Regions from separate parts of the Arthrobacter sp. LjRoot78 genome, predicted to be linked through region 1. Evidence: riboswitches for the same ligand, from Rfam matches in the RefSeq annotation. Region 1 holds a riboswitch; each other region holds the start of a gene.
What was found. Region 1 has a riboswitch for thiamine pyrophosphate ahead of thiC (phosphomethylpyrimidine synthase ThiC). Riboswitches for the same ligand answer to the same signal wherever they lie in the genome.

Region 1 (4,205 bases):
CGCTGGACATAGCCGAGGGCCTCGTCGGAGCCGAAAGGCATGTCCTCTTCGGCCGCCCACCTGGCGGCAACATCCTCCAGAACGTTGCCCTCGCCCTCGGTCTCGTAACTGAGGAGTTCCGCGAGCGCCCGGACCATCGCAGCCGGTACGCCCAGGAGGGAATCGCTGGCCACGTCCACCATGGCGAGTTCATAGTCCGCCCCAGCCGCGTGCACGGCCGCTCCTGCCAGGTCGCCGAGCTGCTCAATCTCGAAATCGCTGATGTCCGGAATCCGCAGCGAGTCCGGAGCCGCGGGCCCGCCGCCCTCAAGTGCCCCCGCGCGCTTGAGCGCCTCATCGTGGGTGGAAACAAAGATTTCAGTGAAACCCATGGAAATCATCCTCATTCCGTCGGCGCTGCAATGGTCCCGTCGGGCACCTTCGCAGCTGCCCCGGACTTCCGGAATCAGCCTAACGCAGAAGGACGCGCAGGTCAGCGACGCCTCAGCGGACGGCGACGCGGATCCGGTTGCGCCACGGATCCTCGAAACGCAGCTCCGCTCCCGTGTGGTGGGACGCCGCACCGGCAACCCGCAAACGGTCGGCGAGCGCGCCGACGTCGTCCGTTCCCGGCACTTCGATCAGGACTTCGCCCAGGCCAAGGGTGTCCTTACGGGGCCCTGCGCCGCGGCTGTTCCAGACGTTCATTGCCATGTGATGGTGGTAGCCGCCGGCGGAGACGAACAGGGCCTGCCCGTGCCATCCGGCGGTTTTCTCGAAACCAAGGGTGCCCACGTAGAAGTCATGGGCCGACTGGACGTCGCCCACCTGAAGGTGGACGTGCCCGACGCCGGCATGCGCCTCACGCTGCCCGCTTACCGCTTCCTCGGTCAGGAATTCCTGCAGGAACCGCTGCGGCGGGAGGGCAAGGCTGTCCATGACCACATTGGTCCCCTCCCAGGACCAGTCGCTACGGGGACGGTCCCAGTACAGCTCGATGCCGTTGCCCTCGGGGTCGCTGAAGTAGAAAGCCTCGCTGACGAGGTGGTCGGCGCTCCCGGTGAACAGCCGCGGCTCATACCGGGCCGCTGAAGCCACCGTGGCAGCGAGCGCCGGCCTGTCCCCGAAGAGCAGGGCCGTGTGGAACAGTCCGGCTTCACCCCGGGCCGGAAGGTTGAGCCCGGGTGCGGGTGCGAGATGGACCAGGGGCGTTCCGCGCCGGCCAAGGTACACGCCGCCATCCTGCTCAGCCACGACCTCCAGCCCGAGCGCGCGCTGGTAGTAATCGGTCATCAGCTTCATGTCCCCCACCTTGAGCATCACCGTGCCCATGGCGAGATCCGCCGGCAGCAGGTCCTTGCTGGATTCTGTGGTCATGGCAACTCCAAACTCCCGAAACTCCGCCTCCGGTCCTCCGGTGACGCTTACATAGAGTTAAATTACTTGAACCTTCAATTTATTCCTGGTGGAGCTGCCGACCGCGAAGAATGATGTAGGTGAGGTTCCGCAGCGTTTCCGGATTGATCCTGGGGTCCTGTTCGCACAGTACGACGTCGGCGCTGGCACCCTCGGCGATACCGTCCGCTCCCAGCCACTTCCGGGCGCCCCACGACGCCGCGTCGAGCGCCGTCGCCGCCGGCAGGCCGGCGGTGTGGAGCGCATGGATCTCATCCACTATCCGGCCGTGGCCGATGACGCTGCCCGCGTCTGTCCCGGCGTAGATCGGCACGCCCGCCTCGAAAGCTTCCACAATCCGCTCGTTCCGCCGCTGCCACAAGGCGCGCATGTGTGCTGCGTAAACCGGAAACTTTGCTTCCGCCCGGGCCGCGATGTCCGGGAACGTCGCAATATTGATCAGCGTGGGAACAATCGGGACGCGTTGTTCCACGAAGCGGGGTATGTGCCGTGGCAGGAGTCCGGTGCCGTGTTCGATGCAGTCGATGCCGGCGTCGAGCATGTCATCCAGCGTCTCCTCGGCGAAACAGTGCGCCGTCACCCGGGCACCTTCATCGTGGGCGGCGCGGACAGCATCCCGGACCACGGCGGCGGGGAACGACGCCGAAAGGTCACCGGCGTCGCGGTCGATCCAGTCCCCCACGATCTTGACCCAGCCGTCACCCGCGAGCGCCTGCTTGCGCACCGCCTCGACCAGTCCGTCCGGCTCAACTTCGACGGCGAATCCCCGCAGATAGCGGCGGGTCCTGGCAATGTGGCGTCCCGCCCGGATGATCCGCGGCAGCTCCGGACGCTGCTGGATCCAGCGCGTGTCATGTACCGCTCCCGCGTCGCGGACCAGCAGCGTGCCGGCCATCAGGTCCGTGACGGCCTGCTCCTCGGCGATGGACTCGGACACATCGCCGTCAGGTCCAAGACCGATGTGACAGTGTGCGTCCACGAGGCCCGGAAGCACCCAGCCATCCAGCACCACATCCGGCGGACCCGCCGGCCGACTGAACGTCAGCCTGCCGTCCACGGCCCAGAGGCCGTCCCGTTCCTGGTCTGGAGCGGTCAGCACCGTTCCGGTGAATTCGATGATTCCACGCATGCCTCAAGCCTAGACCGCCGGTTCCGGTCGTTGGATGTGAACGTCGTGTGACGTGGACGCTGCCCGGGCCTGTGGTAGCTTCGTCTACGACCACACGGGTGCCCCTGCAGGGGCTGAGATCGGGCTGACGCGGCCTGCGACCGTTGAACCTGTCCGGGTAATGCCGGCGAAGGAAGTGAGTATTCCGTGAATACACCAGAAACACAGCTGTCCCGTGCCCAAAATGGATCCACCGCCGGCCAGGCGGGCACTCATGAAACGCAGTCCCTGAAGTCCCATTCACTGGCCTTCATCGCCGACGAAGCCACCGGGATCCGGGTGCCGGTGACCGAGATTGCCTTGGAGGACTCGCCGGGCGGCGCGGCAAACCCGCCGTTCCGGGTCTACCGGACAGCGGGGCCCGGCAGCGATCCCGTGGTGGGACTGGAACCGTTCAGGACCCGGTGGATTGAATCCAGGGCGGACACCGAGCCGTACAGCGGCAGGGAACGGAACCTCCTCGACGACGGGAAGTCGGCCGTGCGCCGAGGCGCTGCCTCCGCGGAGTGGAAGGGCGCGCAGCCGGTGCCCCGCCGCGCTGTCGCGGGACGGACCGTCACGCAGATGCATTACGCCAGGAAGGGCGTGGTGACTCCCGAAATGCAGTTCGTCGCACTGCGGGAAAACTGCGATGTTGAGCTGGTGCGCAGCGAAGTTGCCGCGGGCCGCGCCATCATCCCCAACAACATCAACCACCCGGAATCCGAGCCGATGATCATCGGCAAGGCCTTCCTTGTGAAGATCAACGCCAACATCGGCAACTCGGCTGTTACCAGCTCCATCGCCGAGGAGGTCGACAAGCTGCAGTGGGCCACCCAGTGGGGTGCCGACACGGTGATGGACCTTTCCACCGGAGACGACATCCACACCACCCGGGAATGGATCATCCGCAACTCGCCGGTGCCGATCGGCACCGTGCCCATCTACCAGGCCCTGGAGAAGGTCAACGGCGAGGCCAACAAACTGACCTGGGAAATTTTCCGCGACACGGTGATCGAACAGTGCGAGCAGGGTGTGGACTACATGACCATCCACGCCGGAGTCCTGCTGCGCTACGTTCCGCTGACGGCCAACCGCGTCACCGGCATCGTCTCCCGCGGCGGATCCATCATGGCAGGGTGGTGCCTGGCCCACCACCAGGAGAACTTCCTCTACACGCACTTCGACGAGCTGTGCGAGATCTTCGCCAAGTACGACGTTGCGTTCTCGCTCGGCGACGGGCTGCGGCCCGGCGCGACGGCGGACGCGAACGACGCCGCCCAGTTCGCCGAGCTGGATACTTTGGCTGAGCTGACGCAGCGTGCCTGGGAATTCGATGTCCAGGTGATGGTGGAAGGCCCGGGGCATGTGCCGTTCCACCTTGTCAGGGAAAACGTGGAGCGCCAGCAGGAACTCTGCAAGGGAGCTCCCTTCTACACCCTGGGGCCGCTAGTCACGGACATAGCTCCGGGCTATGACCACATCACCTCCGCCATCGGCGCCACGGAAATCGCCCGCTACGGCACGGCCATGCTCTGTTACGTCACACCCAAGGAACACCTGGGGCTGCCGAACAAGGACGACGTGAAGACCGGCGTGATCACCTACAAGATCGCCGCCCACGCCGCCGACCTCGCCAAGGGCCACCCGGGGGCACATGAAC
Region 2 (4,205 bases), 1.6 Mb from region 1:
ACAGCCCGGCGAGGGTCAGGGCAAACGTGGACTTGCCGGATCCGTTCGGGCCCGTGATGGTCAGCGCCTGCCCGGCCCGGACCTGCGCCGTAATGCCGGATTGCACCGGTACCGGCGGAACCGCCTTGAACCGGCGCCGGCGTGGACGTTCGCGGGAAACGGCTAGGCGCTCCGCGGCCAGCAGGAGGTTCCCGTTACCGGGCACACCCGCGGCCGCCGGCACTCCCGCGCCGTTCACTCCCGCACCGTGCGCTCCCGCGGCACCCACCAGTGCGGCACCGGACCGTGCCCGGGTGGCGGGCACGTACCCGGGCACCCAGACGCCGGCGGCAACGAGCATGTCCCGGGCTTCTGCCAGGACCTGGTCCGGCGGCCCGTCCAGGAGCACTGCGGAATCCGTGGCCGAACCCGGCTGCAGCACCACGATCCGGTCCACCAGGTCTTTCCACACGCCCACCCGGTGTTCCACCACCACCAGCGTTGCCCCGGTCTTGTCCAAGCACCGGCCCACGGCGTCCCGGACCTCCAGGACCCCTGCGGGGTCAAGGTTGGCGGTGGGCTCGTCGAGGAGCAGCAGTCCCGGGCGCATGGCAAGGATGCCGGCGAGCGCCAGGCGCTGCTTCTGTCCGCCGGAAAGGGCCGACGTCGGGTGGTCCAGCGGCAGGCGGGCCAGCCCGACGTCGTCGAGCGCTTCTCCCACGCGTGTCCAGATGTCCGCACGAGGCACGGCAAGGTTCTCGGCGCCGAAGGCGACGTCGTCCCCCACGCGGGAAAGGACCACCTGCGTCTCGGGGTCCTGCTGCATCAGGCCGGCGCGGCCGCGCTGTGCACGCGGCGGGGCGCCGTCGATCAGGAGGGTGCCCGTCTCGTCTGAGTCGTCGGCGTCCGGCACGCCCTCGTGGTGGGCGCCGGCGTCGCTGTCGCCGAGCACGCCGGCGAGGGCGTGCAGCAGCGTCGATTTGCCGGCGCCGGAGGGGCCCAGCAGCAGCACGCGTTCGCCCGGCTGAATGTCCAGGTCCAGGCCGCGGACGGCGGGCCGGGACCGGCCGGCGTGCCGCCAGCCCCAGCCGCGTGCCGTGACCGCTGCCGGGCGGACGTTGTCCGAAGATGTCATGAGCGGGGTGCGTTCGTCAGGAGAAGACGGGCTCCGTTGCTGCCTTGCGGGAGGCAAAGGAGCTGAGCACACCGGTCCGGGCCAGGCCGCGGGTGGCGACCCAGGACAGCGCACCGGCAATGATGGCGCCGGAAATGGCGGTGAAAATGATGTAAGCGAGCTTGTCGCCGGCAGCGTAGGCGATGTTCCAGCCCCACGGAGCGAACGAGTCGTTCAGGCCGCAGAAGAGGCCTGCACCGGCACCGGCCAGCAACGAAACGGGCAGGTTGAACTTCTTGTAAACGAACACCGCGAAGATGATTTCGGCGCCGAGCCCCTGCACGAAGCCGGAGAACAGCACCGAGGCGCCGTACTGCGAGCCCATGATCAGCTCGCCGGTGGCAGCCACCGTTTCACAGAACAGGGCGGCTCCGGGCTTGCGGATGATCAGCATGCCCAGGACGGCGGGAATCATCCAGCCGCCGGCGATGAGGCCGGTCAGGGGCGGGTAAACGGCGTTCATGGCCGGCGAAACGGCGGCGGCCCCCTGGGACCAGGCCCAGAAAATGACGCCGCCGGCCACTGCGATCAACGCAGCCACCACAATGTCCACCACGCGCCAGGTGTACTTGCTGTGCGGCAACGCCTGCTTTGCAGAAATATCAGTCATGTCGTCCTCCTGAGGTACAGGAGGGGAGAGTGTTTCCCGGCCAGGGCCGCGGCTTCCGCCGCCTGCTGCCGGACACTCTGAGAACTCGACTCCCTTGCGCCGGTACTAACCGGATCAGGTTCGAGGGTCTGCGGCTGCCCGCACTCTCAGCGCCCGCCTCCGGTTCCTGGACTGCTCCAGTGACCCCGACGGCGACGCTCCCCTGTCGTATTAATTCGCCCTTATGGGCGTGGCTCAGTTTACACCCGCAGGCCCGCGAAATCCCGGGGCCGACTGTCACAATGCGCGGTGATGGGGGCGGGCTGATGCGGCTAGGCTAGGGGAAGCCCTGTTTCCGCCGTCTCCCACCTGTAAGGGGTACTGGAATGAGTTTTTTCATCAAGCTGCTTGGAACCGGAGTGAGCCTGCTGGCCGGATTCGCCGGCACGAAGGCCGTTGACGTCGTCTGGGAAAAGGTCACCGGCCGCAAGCCCCCCAAGGGCGACAAGAACGACGTCCCCACCACCCTGCGCAGCGCCCTGACCTTTGCGCTGATCTCCGCGGCTGTCAGCGCCATCATCCAGGTCCTGGCCAACCGGGGCACGCAGCGTGCCATCACCCGCTTCGCCAAGAGCCAGGACATCGTCTAGGCCCCAACCTTCCTACGGGGTCCCCCTAGGCTGGGGCGCCGTCATCGGCGGGACCGTCGTCGTGCGCTGCGCGTTTGTCCGGGTCCTGCCTGCCTGAGTCCTGCCTGCCCGGGTCCTGCCTATCGGCGGTTTTCTTGTCCGCTGCCTTCTGCACCACGGCCTCCAGCTCGTCCGTCGTCAGCAGCTCCCTGTGCAGGTGCTTGGTGCGGTAGCCGGCCCGGCCCACCATGTGCGCGGACACGGGAACGGTGAGGACCTGGAAGATCCACGCCACGAACAGCACGGGCCACACCCACCAGGTCCGCAGCTGCAGGCCAACCGAAGCCAGCAGCAGGAATAGGCCCAGCACCTGCGGCTTGGTGGCGGCGTGCATCCTGCTCATCAGGTCGGGGAAGCGCAACAGGCCAATGGCCGCGCCGAGGGACATCACGGCGCCCACCACCATAAAAACGGCCGAGACTGCGTCAATGATGGTGTCGACGGCGGATGGTTCAGGATTCATTGGGGTGCTCCCGCCGGTCGGCCACGAAGCGCGCCACCGTGACGGACCCGATGAACCCGATGATGGACAGCGCCACCAGCAGCATCAGGTTGTTCAGGTGCCGGTTCACGGCCATGTCGATGCAGAGCGTGGCCCCGATGATGGCCAGCAGCACGTCCGAGGCCAGCACCCGGTCCAACAGCGACGGGCCGATGGCGATCCGGACAATGGCGCCCGCTGCCGCCAGTGACAGGATCACGGCCGTTACGGTCAGGACGACTTCCATCATGCGCCCACCTCCTGTTTCAGTGCGGCCAGTTCTTCACGCGTGCCCATGATCCTGATCAGTGCTGCCTCGGCATCCCGGACTTCCTTGCGCAGGCTCACGATGTCCTCCCCGCTCCGCACGTTCAGCCCGTGGATGTAGAGCGTGGACGTGGAGCGGTCCACCTCCACCACCAGTGAGCCGGGAATCAGCGAGATGACGTGGCCGGTGGCAGTGACCATCAGGTCCGAATGGCTGCGGAGCTGGACGGCGACGACGGCGTTGGTCACCTTGGGGCCGCGGGCCACTGCCAGGTACAGCACCTGGCAGCTGGCGGCCACCACCTTGCCAAGGAAGACGATGGCAAACGGGACGGCACGCACAATGCTGAACCGGCCGCCCAGTTCCACCGGGGGCAGGTAGAACAACCGCGCCACCACCACGGCGATGAGGGCGCCGAACAGGAGGTTTCCGGGGCTGAAGTCCTGCCACAGCGCACACCAGACAAACACGAGCCAGACGAGGAGGGGCAGTTCCTGCCGGATAGAGATCCGTCGGCGGTTCATTTCTGGCCCTCCGGCTGCGGGCCTTCCGGCTGCGGGACCGCAGGTTCAGGCTGCGCGATCGGGGGCACGGGAGCGTTTTCGCCCAGCACCGCCTGGATGTAGGAGGACCTGTCCAGCATGTCCACGGCCGACTGGTCCGCCACCCTGAAGAGCGGCCCGGCGAAGACGGTGAGCGCCACGCCGAAGGCAACGAGCCCCAGGGTTGATCCCACCATGGTCCGCGGCAGGAGCGTGACGTTGCGTTTGCCCGCCCGGTCGCCGGTGTCGGAGTCCTCGGGGGCCGCCAGCAGCACGGGGTCGGGGTTCTCTGCGTCCTCGGGCTTGCGCCAGAATGCGCGGTTCCACACGCGGGCGACGGCAAGGAGCGTCAGCAGGCTGGTCACGACGCCTCCGACCACCAGGGCGTAGGCCAGCGGGGTGCCGAGCTGCACGCCGGCCTGCAGCAGCCCGAGCTTGCCCAGGAAGCCGGAGAACGGCGGGATTCCGGCCAGGTTCATGGCG
Region 3 (4,205 bases), 100 kb from region 1:
ACGGCGTCACCTCCCGCCGTCGTCGCCGCCGCCGCCGTGGCGACCAGGACCTCGAGCTCACGGGCGGGGGAGACGACGACCCGCCCAACACCGTGACCCGCGTCCGTGCGCCCCGGGCCATCAGCGAGGCGCCGGTCAACAACCGCGTCACGTCCGTCAAGGGCTCCACCCGGCTTGAGGCCAAGAAGCAGCGCCGCCGCGAATCACGCGACACCGGCCGCCGCCGTACCGTGATCACCGAGGCGGAGTTCCTGGCCCGCCGTGAATCCGTGGACCGCCAGATGATCGTCCGCCAGCGAGACGACAGAATCCAGATCGGCGTCCTGGAAGACGGCGTCCTGGCCGAGCACTTCGTTTCGAAGACCCAGCAGGACTCCCTGATCGGCAACGTATACCTGGGCAAGGTCCAGAACGTCCTGCCCTCGATGGAAGCCGCTTTCGTGGATATCGGACGCGGCCGCAACGCCGTACTGTACGCCGGCGAGGTCAACTGGGACGCCGTCAACCTCGAGGGCAAGCAGCGCCGGATCGAGAACGCGCTGAAGTCCGGCGACTCCGTACTGGTCCAGGTCACCAAGGACCCGGTCGGCCACAAGGGCGCCCGCCTCACGAGCCAGATCTCCCTGCCCGGCCGCTACCTCGTCTACGTTCCCGGCGGTTCCATGACCGGGATCTCCCGCAAGCTGCCCGACGTCGAGCGCAACCGCCTCAAGCGGATCCTCAAGGACCGCCTTCCGGAAGATGCCGGCGTGATTGTCCGCACGGCCGCCGAGGGCGCGTCCGAGGAAGAGCTGACGCACGACATCAACCGCCTGCGCGCCCAGTGGGAAGGCATCGAGGGCCAGGCCACGTCCACCAAAATCCTTGCGCCGGAGCTTCTCTACGGCGAACCGGACCTCACCATCAAGGTAGTCCGCGACGTCTTCAACGAGGACTTCTCCAAGCTGATCGTTTCCGGCGAGGAAGCCTGGGACACCATCGAGGCGTACGTCACCTATGTGGCCCCGGACCTGGTGGGCCGGCTCGAAAAGTGGACCAAGGACACGGACATCTTCGCGGCCTGGCGGATCGACGAGCAGATCCACAAAGCCCTGGACCGCAAGGTCTTCCTGCCTTCCGGCGGCTCCCTGGTGATCGACCGCACCGAAGCCATGACCGTGGTGGACGTCAACACCGGCAAGTTCACCGGCAGCGGCGGCAACCTTGAGGAAACCGTTACCAAGAACAACCTGGAAGCGGCCGAGGAAGTGGTGCGCCAGCTGCGGCTCCGCGACATCGGCGGCATCATCGTCATTGACTTCATCGACATGGTGCTCGAATCCAACCGCGACCTCGTGCTTCGCCGCATGGTGGAGTGCCTCGGACGCGACCGGACCAAGCACCAGGTTGCTGAAGTGACCTCGCTGGGCCTCGTGCAGATGACCCGCAAGCGCATGGGTACCGGGCTCCTGGAAGTCTTCGGCGAGCAGTGCGAGGCTTGCGCCGGCCGCGGCATTGTCACCCACGACGAGCCCGTGGAGCACCGCCGCGCCAACGTTGTGGCCGCCGAGCACCACGTGCCGCGGACGGAAGCCCAGCAGCCTCCCCGTACGGAGCGTAAGAGCCGCCGCCGGGGCAAGGGCGGCCAGCCGTCTTCCGAGGCTGCTCCGCTGACGCCGGCTCCGGTGCACCACGAGCCCACGGACGCCGAGCGCCATGCCAAGGCTGAAGCGACACGCGTGGCGTTGGCCAACATCGCAGCGGCAGCGCATGCTGCCCACCTGCACGATGCCGAGGCAGGCCATGCAGCACCTGCGGCCGCGGCCGCGGCAGCACAGGCAGTGGGCCAGGCACTGGCGGCCCAGGCACAGGGCGCCCAGGCCCCGGCCGGGCAGGTACTTTCCGGGCAAGCGGGGACGCCGGCCAAGTCGGGTCCGACGCAGGCCACCCCGTCTGCACCCGCTACGGCCCGGCCCGCTAAGGTGTCGGAAGCCGAGGTGGCTGCTGCAGGGCGGCCGGCGGCCGTCCTGACGTTCGGCGGCGAAAAAGTGGCTCTGCCGTTCGTTGAGCATGCCGGGGAAGCTCCTGCCTCCGGAGCGGCCCTGACCCTTGACCGCCTGGCTGAGGCATTCGCCCACCTTGGCGAACCTGCCGCGGCTGAGGCGCCGGCATCACCGGTTGAACCGCAGGCACCGGCGGCCCAGGTGCAGGCGGCCAAAACGCCGGCGGCGCAGGTACAGGCGGCGCAGGCTCCTGAAGCCGACTACACCGACCACACTGCGGTGCAGGGCCGGGCCCGCCGTCCCCGCCGCAACCGGAGCGCGAGCCGTGCCCAGGGCGCAGCGAACGAGACGTCCGTGGAGCACCACGAGACTGCCCCGGTCGCCGCATCAGGGCACACCCACGAAGCTAAGGCACCTGAGCCGGCAAAGAAGGACGCGCCCGCCAAAGCGCCGGCCAACGAGCCGATCATCCTTGGCGTGGGGGTCCCGGCTTCGGAGCTCTGATCCGGCAGGCTCTGATCCGGCCAGCTGACACCGCGGGTGCGGCCCGGAACAGGCGTAGCAATACGCCGGTTTCGGGCCGTACCCGCGAGTTCGTTGCAGGGAAAAGCTAGGCTAGGGGACTGACACGGGGTGCCGCGCACAGGGCCGGCTGAGATCCAGACCCGTTGAACCTGTCCGGTTAGCACCGGCGAAGGGATGTCTCCTTTGGCTTCATCATTCCTGCCCACCCCTGCCAACGCCGCAGCGCCCGCACCAGGAGGCAGCGCCCCCTTGCGCAGTACCCCGAGGGTGCTGGCCATCGCCGGCTCCGACCCGTCCGGCGGGGCGGGGATCCAGGCGGACCTCAAGAGCATTGCCGCTAACGGGGGATACGGCATGGCTGCCATTACTGCCCTGACGGCACAGAACACCCACGGCGTCCGGGCGGTCCACGTTCCGCCGGCCGGCTTCCTGACTGCGCAGCTCGAGGCCATTAGCGATGACATCAGCATCGATGCCGTCAAAATCGGCATGCTGGGCGACTCTGCGGTGATTGCCGCCGTCCGCAGCTGGCTTGGGAAAGCCCGTCCCGCCGTCGTGGTTCTCGACCCCGTGATGGTCGCCACCAGCGGGGACCGGCTCCTGCAGAAGGCTGCCGAGGAGGAACTGCGCGAACTGCTGCCCCTGGCCGACCTCATCACGCCGAACCTGGCCGAACTGGCGATGCTGCTCCGCGAACCCCTGGCGAACGACTGGGAAGCGGCACTCGCCCAGGGCAAACGCCTCGCTGCGCAGGCCGGCACCACCGTCCTTGTCAAGGGCGGACACCTCGAGGGCGGCGCGTGCCCCGACGCCCTCGTCAACACCGAAGGGCTGCTCGCCCAGGACGTTGTGGTGGTCCCGGGCGCGCGGATCGACACCAGGAACAGCCACGGCACCGGCTGTTCCCTGTCATCGGGCATGGCCACCGCGCAGGCAAGGCTGGGGGATTGGGAGGCATCCCTGCGGGCAGTGAAGCCGTGGCTGCAGGGAGCGCTCCGGGAAGCCGAAGCACTGGAGGTGGGAACGGGCAACGGCCCGGTACACCATTTCCACCATCTGGCCCCGAAGGGCCAGGATGCGCTGGCTGCAGGAGAGTTCGCAGAGGCGCTCCGGCAGGACGCCGGGCCGGACCTGGACGACATCTACGGGCTGGACTTCATCCGCGGCCTGGCCGACGGCTCCCTTACCGAGCAGCACTTCGCGTATTACCTTGCCCAGGACGCCATCTACCTGAACGGCTATTCCAGGGTCTTGTCCCGTGCCGCCGCTATTGCCCCCACCGAGGCCGAGCAGCTCTTCTGGGCACGGTCGGCACAGCAATGCTTGGAAGTCGAGTCCGAACTGCACAGGACGTGGCTCAGCACCCGGAACGTGGACGCCGCCTTGGGACCGGTCACCAAGTCCTACGTGGACCACCTGCTGGCCTCATCTGTTTCCGGAAGCTACGGAGTGCTCGTGGCCGCCGTGCTGCCGTGCTTCTGGCTGTACGCCGAGGTGGGTGCCACCTTGCACGGTCAGTTCCAGGCGGCCGGGTCGCCGTCGGGCCATCCCTACGCCGACTGGCTTCGCACGTACGCGGACGAAGAATTCGCCGCCGCCACCAGGGAAGCGGTGCGAATCACCGACGACGCCGCACAGGCCGCCTCCGAAGTGGAACGGCAGGCCATGCGGCTGGCCTTCCGGCAGTCGTGCCGCTAC
Region 4 (4,205 bases), 340 kb from region 1:
CACGCCGGCAACCGTAGTTCCTGCCATGATGCTCAACCTCCCTGTACCGCGGTAACGAGTTCGACGTCGTCGCCCTCGGCGAGCGCCGTGACGAACCACTGGCTGCGCGGCACCACCTCGGAATTCCGGGCCACTGCGACGCCCAGCTTCCGGCCGTCGGCGGCCTGCCCGTTGGGGGCGAGGTTCCTGCCAGTGACCTGGCTGATGAGGGTGGTGACAGACGCTCCGTCGTCCACCGCATGGACGGTGCCGTTCAGTGTGATGTTCATGCTGTTTCCTTGTTCGGGTCAATTGTGACGATGTTCGGTGGCGTTGCCGGTGTTGCCGGCGTTGGCGAAAGGCCGGAAAACCGGTCGGGCCGGAAAGGCGCCCAGCGGACGTCGGCGGTGCCGTCCATGAGCTCCCTGCAGATGGACGCTGCCGCAGGAGTGAGCAGGACGCCGTGCCGGAAGAATCCGGTGGCAATGATCAGCCCTTCGACGTCCTTGCCGGTTCCCGCAGCGGCTACGCGCCCCAGCAGCGGCGCGTTGTCCGGCGTTCCCGGACGCGCCCTTGCCGTGGCTTCCAGGAGTTCCAGTTCGGCGACGGCCGGAACCAGCACTTGCGCGTCACGGAGCAGCTGGTAGACGCCGCCGGCTGAAACGGCTGAACGGACCGGCGTTGCGTGTCCGGCTCCAAGGTCCGCAGCGTCTGCCCCCGGGAGGGCGTCTTCACGCTGCGTGGCCCCGATCACCACGGTTCCGTCCTGCCGGGGCACGATGTAGACGGGAACCCCATGGACCATGCCGCGGACGGTGGATGTCAGCAGCGGCCGCAGGTAGGCGGGGACCCGCAGCCGCAGGATGTCCCCGTACACCGGGCGGAGGGGCAGCTTCAGTCCCGCGGGCAGCCCGCCGAGGGACGCAGACTCCAGCCCGTTGGCAATAATCGTCTCCGCTGCGTGCACTGCACCTCCCCCGGCCAGGCTGACGCCGCTGACCCGCCCGTCCTCCCACAGCAGGCCGGCCGCCCGCCGGCGCACGGCGGAACCTGCCAGCGACTCCGCGATGAGGGCGAGGAGCTTTCGGGGATCCACCTGGTGGTCCGCCGGGATGTCGAAGGCACAGGAGATCCCGGGACTCAGCAACGGCTCCCGTGCCCGCGCTTCCCTGACGGTCAGCGGTTCCACGGTGAGGCCGCTCGACAGCTGGACGCCGCGCAGGTCGGCGAGCGCGCGGCGGTCGGCGGCGTCGGCCCCCACGGCGAGGGTCGACGTCGTGAGGTAGCCGGTGTCCCGGCCGCCGCTGCCGGATTCCCCGGGAACCCCCTCGGTTTCAAGGCTCGCCGCAAACGCGGGCCACAGCCCGGAGGAGTGAAGCATGAGCTCCAGGAGGTCCTCCTCCTGGTAATGGAGTTCGCTGACCGGTGCCAGCATGCCGGCGGCGGCCCAGCTCGCTCCCGTACCGGGCGCGTCATCGATGAGCACCACGGACCGGCCCGACTGCCGGGCCTCCCAGGCGATGCCATGGCCGATGATTCCGCCGCCAACCACGGCGACGTCGGCGCTGATGTCGCGGCTGCGCGCGGCGGGGCTGCCTGCTGGGGTATGCGGGGCCATAGTCATCCTTCCCTACGCCGGTACTAACCGGATCAGGTCAAGCGGTCGGCTCTGACGCCCTCTCAGCCCTGCAGCTTTGTGACAGCTGCTGCGGGCTCCCGCGGTACTCCCCCAGTTTAGGGGAACTAGGCTGGTGCCATGACCGAGCAAGCTCTCCTCACCGATGCCCGCCTGTACCTCTGCACTGACGCCCGCACGGACCGCGGCGATTTCGAAGACTTCGTGGATGCCGCCTACGCCGGTGGCGTCGACATCATCCAGCTCCGCGACAAGAACCTGGAGGCGGCCGAAGAGCTCGAACTTCTTGCTGTGCTGGAGTCCGCTGCGCGCCGCCACGGGCGCCTGTGGTCGGTCAACGACCGCGCGGACATCGCCTCGCTTTCCGGCGCGCCCGTGCTCCACATCGGACAGAAGGATCTTCCGCTGGCGGCGGCCCGGAAGTTCCTCGGCAACGAAGCCCTCATCGGCCTGTCAACGCACAGCACCGGGCAGATCGACGCCGCCAGGGCCGCATCCCGCGGTACCGGAGGACTGGACTACTTCTGCGTGGGGCCGGTCTGGGCCACCCCCACGAAGCCGGGGCGGGCCGCCGTCGGCCTCGACCTGCTCCGCTACGCGGCAAGCGCCGCCGGCAAAGAAGCGGCCGCCGGGACGACGGTTCCGTGGTTCGCCATCGGCGGCATTGACCTGGGCAACGTTGAGCAGGTGGTGGCTGCAGGGGCGCAGCGGATTGTGGTGGTCCGCGCCATCACCGAGGCGGACGATCCCGCCGCGGCCGCGCGGTCACTGCTCGAAGCGCTCGACACCGGCGCATCCTGACTATCCGGTCAGTCCGAGCTGCGTCATCCGCTTGGAGTGGTTTTCCGCCAGCCCGGCGATCAGGCCGCTGACCAGGTCTTTCGCCTCGGCGGTGTCCTCGCCGCCGATCAGGCTTCCCAGGAACGCATGCTCATAGCTGACGCGCTGCGCCTGGGTCAGGGCTTCGCCCAGCAGCCGCCTGCCCCACAGCGCCAGCCTGGAGGCGAGCCTGGGATCATCGGCGAGGGCACCCTTGAGCCGGTCGCGGAGAACCTCCGTCGTTTCATCGGAGGCCTGGATCTGTTCGATGAGTTCCCGCGTTTCGGCGTCGACGTATTGTGAGATGGCCCGGTAGAAGTCGGCAGAGACCGTGTCGATGACGTAGGCCTTCATCAGCGATTCGTACCAGTCGGCCGGGCGTGTCCGCGAATGGAAGTAGTCCACGGCTGGCTGGAAAGGCAACATGGCGTCCTCGGCGTCGATCCCCCTGGCCTCGAGCCGGGCGCTCACCAGTTCGTAGTGCCGGAACTCCACTACGGCTATCCTGCCGAGCACCGCCCGGTCGTGGAGGGTGGGTGAATACCGTGCGTCGGCGGCAAACCGCTCAAAGGCCGAAAGCTCGCCGTAGGCCATCATTCCGAACAGGTCCGCGACGAAGCGGTTGTAGCGAGCAGTGTCAGCCGGGGTTGAGCTCATCGTCCAAGACTAATGGCGGAAATGGAGCTAACCTGACTTTCGTGTCCCATCATCGCCTGACTCCAAGTGTCCACGAACAGACCAACCGGTTGGCCGACGCGTTGAACGCGCTCCGTACGGAGTTGGAGCTGCCGGGGCCGTTTCCTGATGATGTCCTTCAGGATGCGCTGGCGGCCATTGCGGAACACAAGATGCCGGACCTGGACCTCACGGATGTGGGCTTTGTGACCATAGATCCGGCGTCGTCCACGGACCTGGACCAGGCCCTGTTCATCGAGCGGTCAGGCGACGGGTACAAGGTTTTCTACGCCATCGCCGATGTGCCGTCCTTTGTGGCACCCGGCGGGGCGCTGGACGCCGAAACACGCCGCCGGGGGCAGACGTTCTACGCCCCGGACGGCCGGATTCCGCTTCACCCGGAAGTCATCAGCGAACAGGCGGGCAGCCTGCTGGCCGGACAAATGTGCTCCGCTTTCGTCTGGGAGTTCAGCCTGGACGCGGGGGCCCGCGTGCAGTCAGTGCTGGTGCGCCGTGCCAAAATCCGGAGCCGTGCCAAGCTCAGCTACAAGGGCGTCCAGGCCGAACTCGATGCCGGCACTGCCGCCCCCGTCCTGCAGCTGCTCAAGGAAGTGGGGCTCAAGCGGGTGGAACTGGAGAGGCTGCGCGGCGGAGCCAGCCTGAACATGCCGGAACAGGACATTGAACAGCTGCCCGACGGCGGCTACCGCATTGTCGCTGCTCCGTCCCTTCCGGTGGAGGACTGGAACGCCCAGATCTCCCTCATGACCGGCATGGCTGCGGCGGACCTGATGCTGGAAGGCAAAGTGGGGATCCTGCGGACCATGCCTTCGCCCGACGAACGCTCGCTCCTGCACTTCAAACGGCAGACGAACGCGCTCGGAAAGCCCTGGGACGGCCGGGCGAGCTACGGGGAGTACCTGCGCTCCCTTGATCCCACGGACCCCAGGCAGCTGGCCATCCTGCATTCCGCCGGCATGTTGTTCCGGGGCGCCGGCTATACGCCCTTTGACGGCACAGTGCCGAAGGACGCCATCCAGTCGGCAATCGGAGCTGCCTACGCGCACACCACGGCCCCGCTGCGGCGGCTGATAGA

Region 2: it holds a riboswitch for thiamine pyrophosphate, as region 1 does, so the genes downstream of both, ACSQ1X_RS20020 (ECF transporter S component) here and thiC (phosphomethylpyrimidine synthase ThiC) in region 1, are expected to answer to the same signal.
Region 3: it holds a riboswitch for thiamine pyrophosphate, as region 1 does, so the genes downstream of both, ACSQ1X_RS12130 (bifunctional hydroxymethylpyrimidine kinase/phosphomethylpyrimidine kinase) here and thiC (phosphomethylpyrimidine synthase ThiC) in region 1, are expected to answer to the same signal.
Region 4: it holds a riboswitch for thiamine pyrophosphate, as region 1 does, so the genes downstream of both, thiO (glycine oxidase ThiO) here and thiC (phosphomethylpyrimidine synthase ThiC) in region 1, are expected to answer to the same signal.

What each region holds. Positions count from the first base shown of each region.
Region 1 is NZ_CAXUTG020000001.1:2,714,785-2,718,989, forward strand. It holds gene ACSQ1X_RS12650 (hypothetical protein) at 1-371, opposite strand, end outside; gene ACSQ1X_RS12655 (VOC family protein) at 484-1,356, opposite strand; gene ACSQ1X_RS12660 (amidohydrolase family protein) at 1,436-2,524, opposite strand; TPP riboswitch at 2,609-2,716, shown strand; gene thiC (phosphomethylpyrimidine synthase ThiC) at 2,711-4,205, shown strand, end outside.
Region 2 is NZ_CAXUTG020000001.1:4,299,184-4,303,388, forward strand. It holds gene ACSQ1X_RS20015 (ABC transporter ATP-binding protein) at 1-1,114, opposite strand, end outside; gene ACSQ1X_RS20020 (ECF transporter S component) at 1,131-1,763, opposite strand; TPP riboswitch at 1,837-1,977, opposite strand; gene ACSQ1X_RS20025 (DUF4235 domain-containing protein) at 2,129-2,392, shown strand; gene mnhG (monovalent cation/H(+) antiporter subunit G) at 2,418-2,894, opposite strand; gene ACSQ1X_RS20035 (monovalent cation/H+ antiporter complex subunit F) at 2,884-3,162, opposite strand; gene ACSQ1X_RS20040 (Na+/H+ antiporter subunit E) at 3,159-3,704, opposite strand; gene ACSQ1X_RS20045 (Na+/H+ antiporter subunit D) at 3,701-4,205, opposite strand, start outside.
Region 3 is NZ_CAXUTG020000001.1:2,611,058-2,615,262, reverse strand. It holds gene ACSQ1X_RS12135 (Rne/Rng family ribonuclease) at 1-2,486, shown strand, start outside; TPP riboswitch at 2,602-2,699, shown strand; gene ACSQ1X_RS12130 (bifunctional hydroxymethylpyrimidine kinase/phosphomethylpyrimidine kinase) at 2,682-4,205, shown strand, end outside.
Region 4 is NZ_CAXUTG020000001.1:3,052,853-3,057,057, forward strand. It holds gene ACSQ1X_RS14145 (thiazole synthase) at 1-27, opposite strand, end outside; gene thiS (sulfur carrier protein ThiS) at 33-269, opposite strand; gene thiO (glycine oxidase ThiO) at 266-1,597, opposite strand; TPP riboswitch at 1,590-1,709, opposite strand; gene thiE (thiamine phosphate synthase) at 1,736-2,416, shown strand; gene ACSQ1X_RS14165 (ferritin-like domain-containing protein) at 2,417-3,091, opposite strand; gene ACSQ1X_RS14170 (RNB domain-containing ribonuclease) at 3,133-4,205, shown strand, end outside.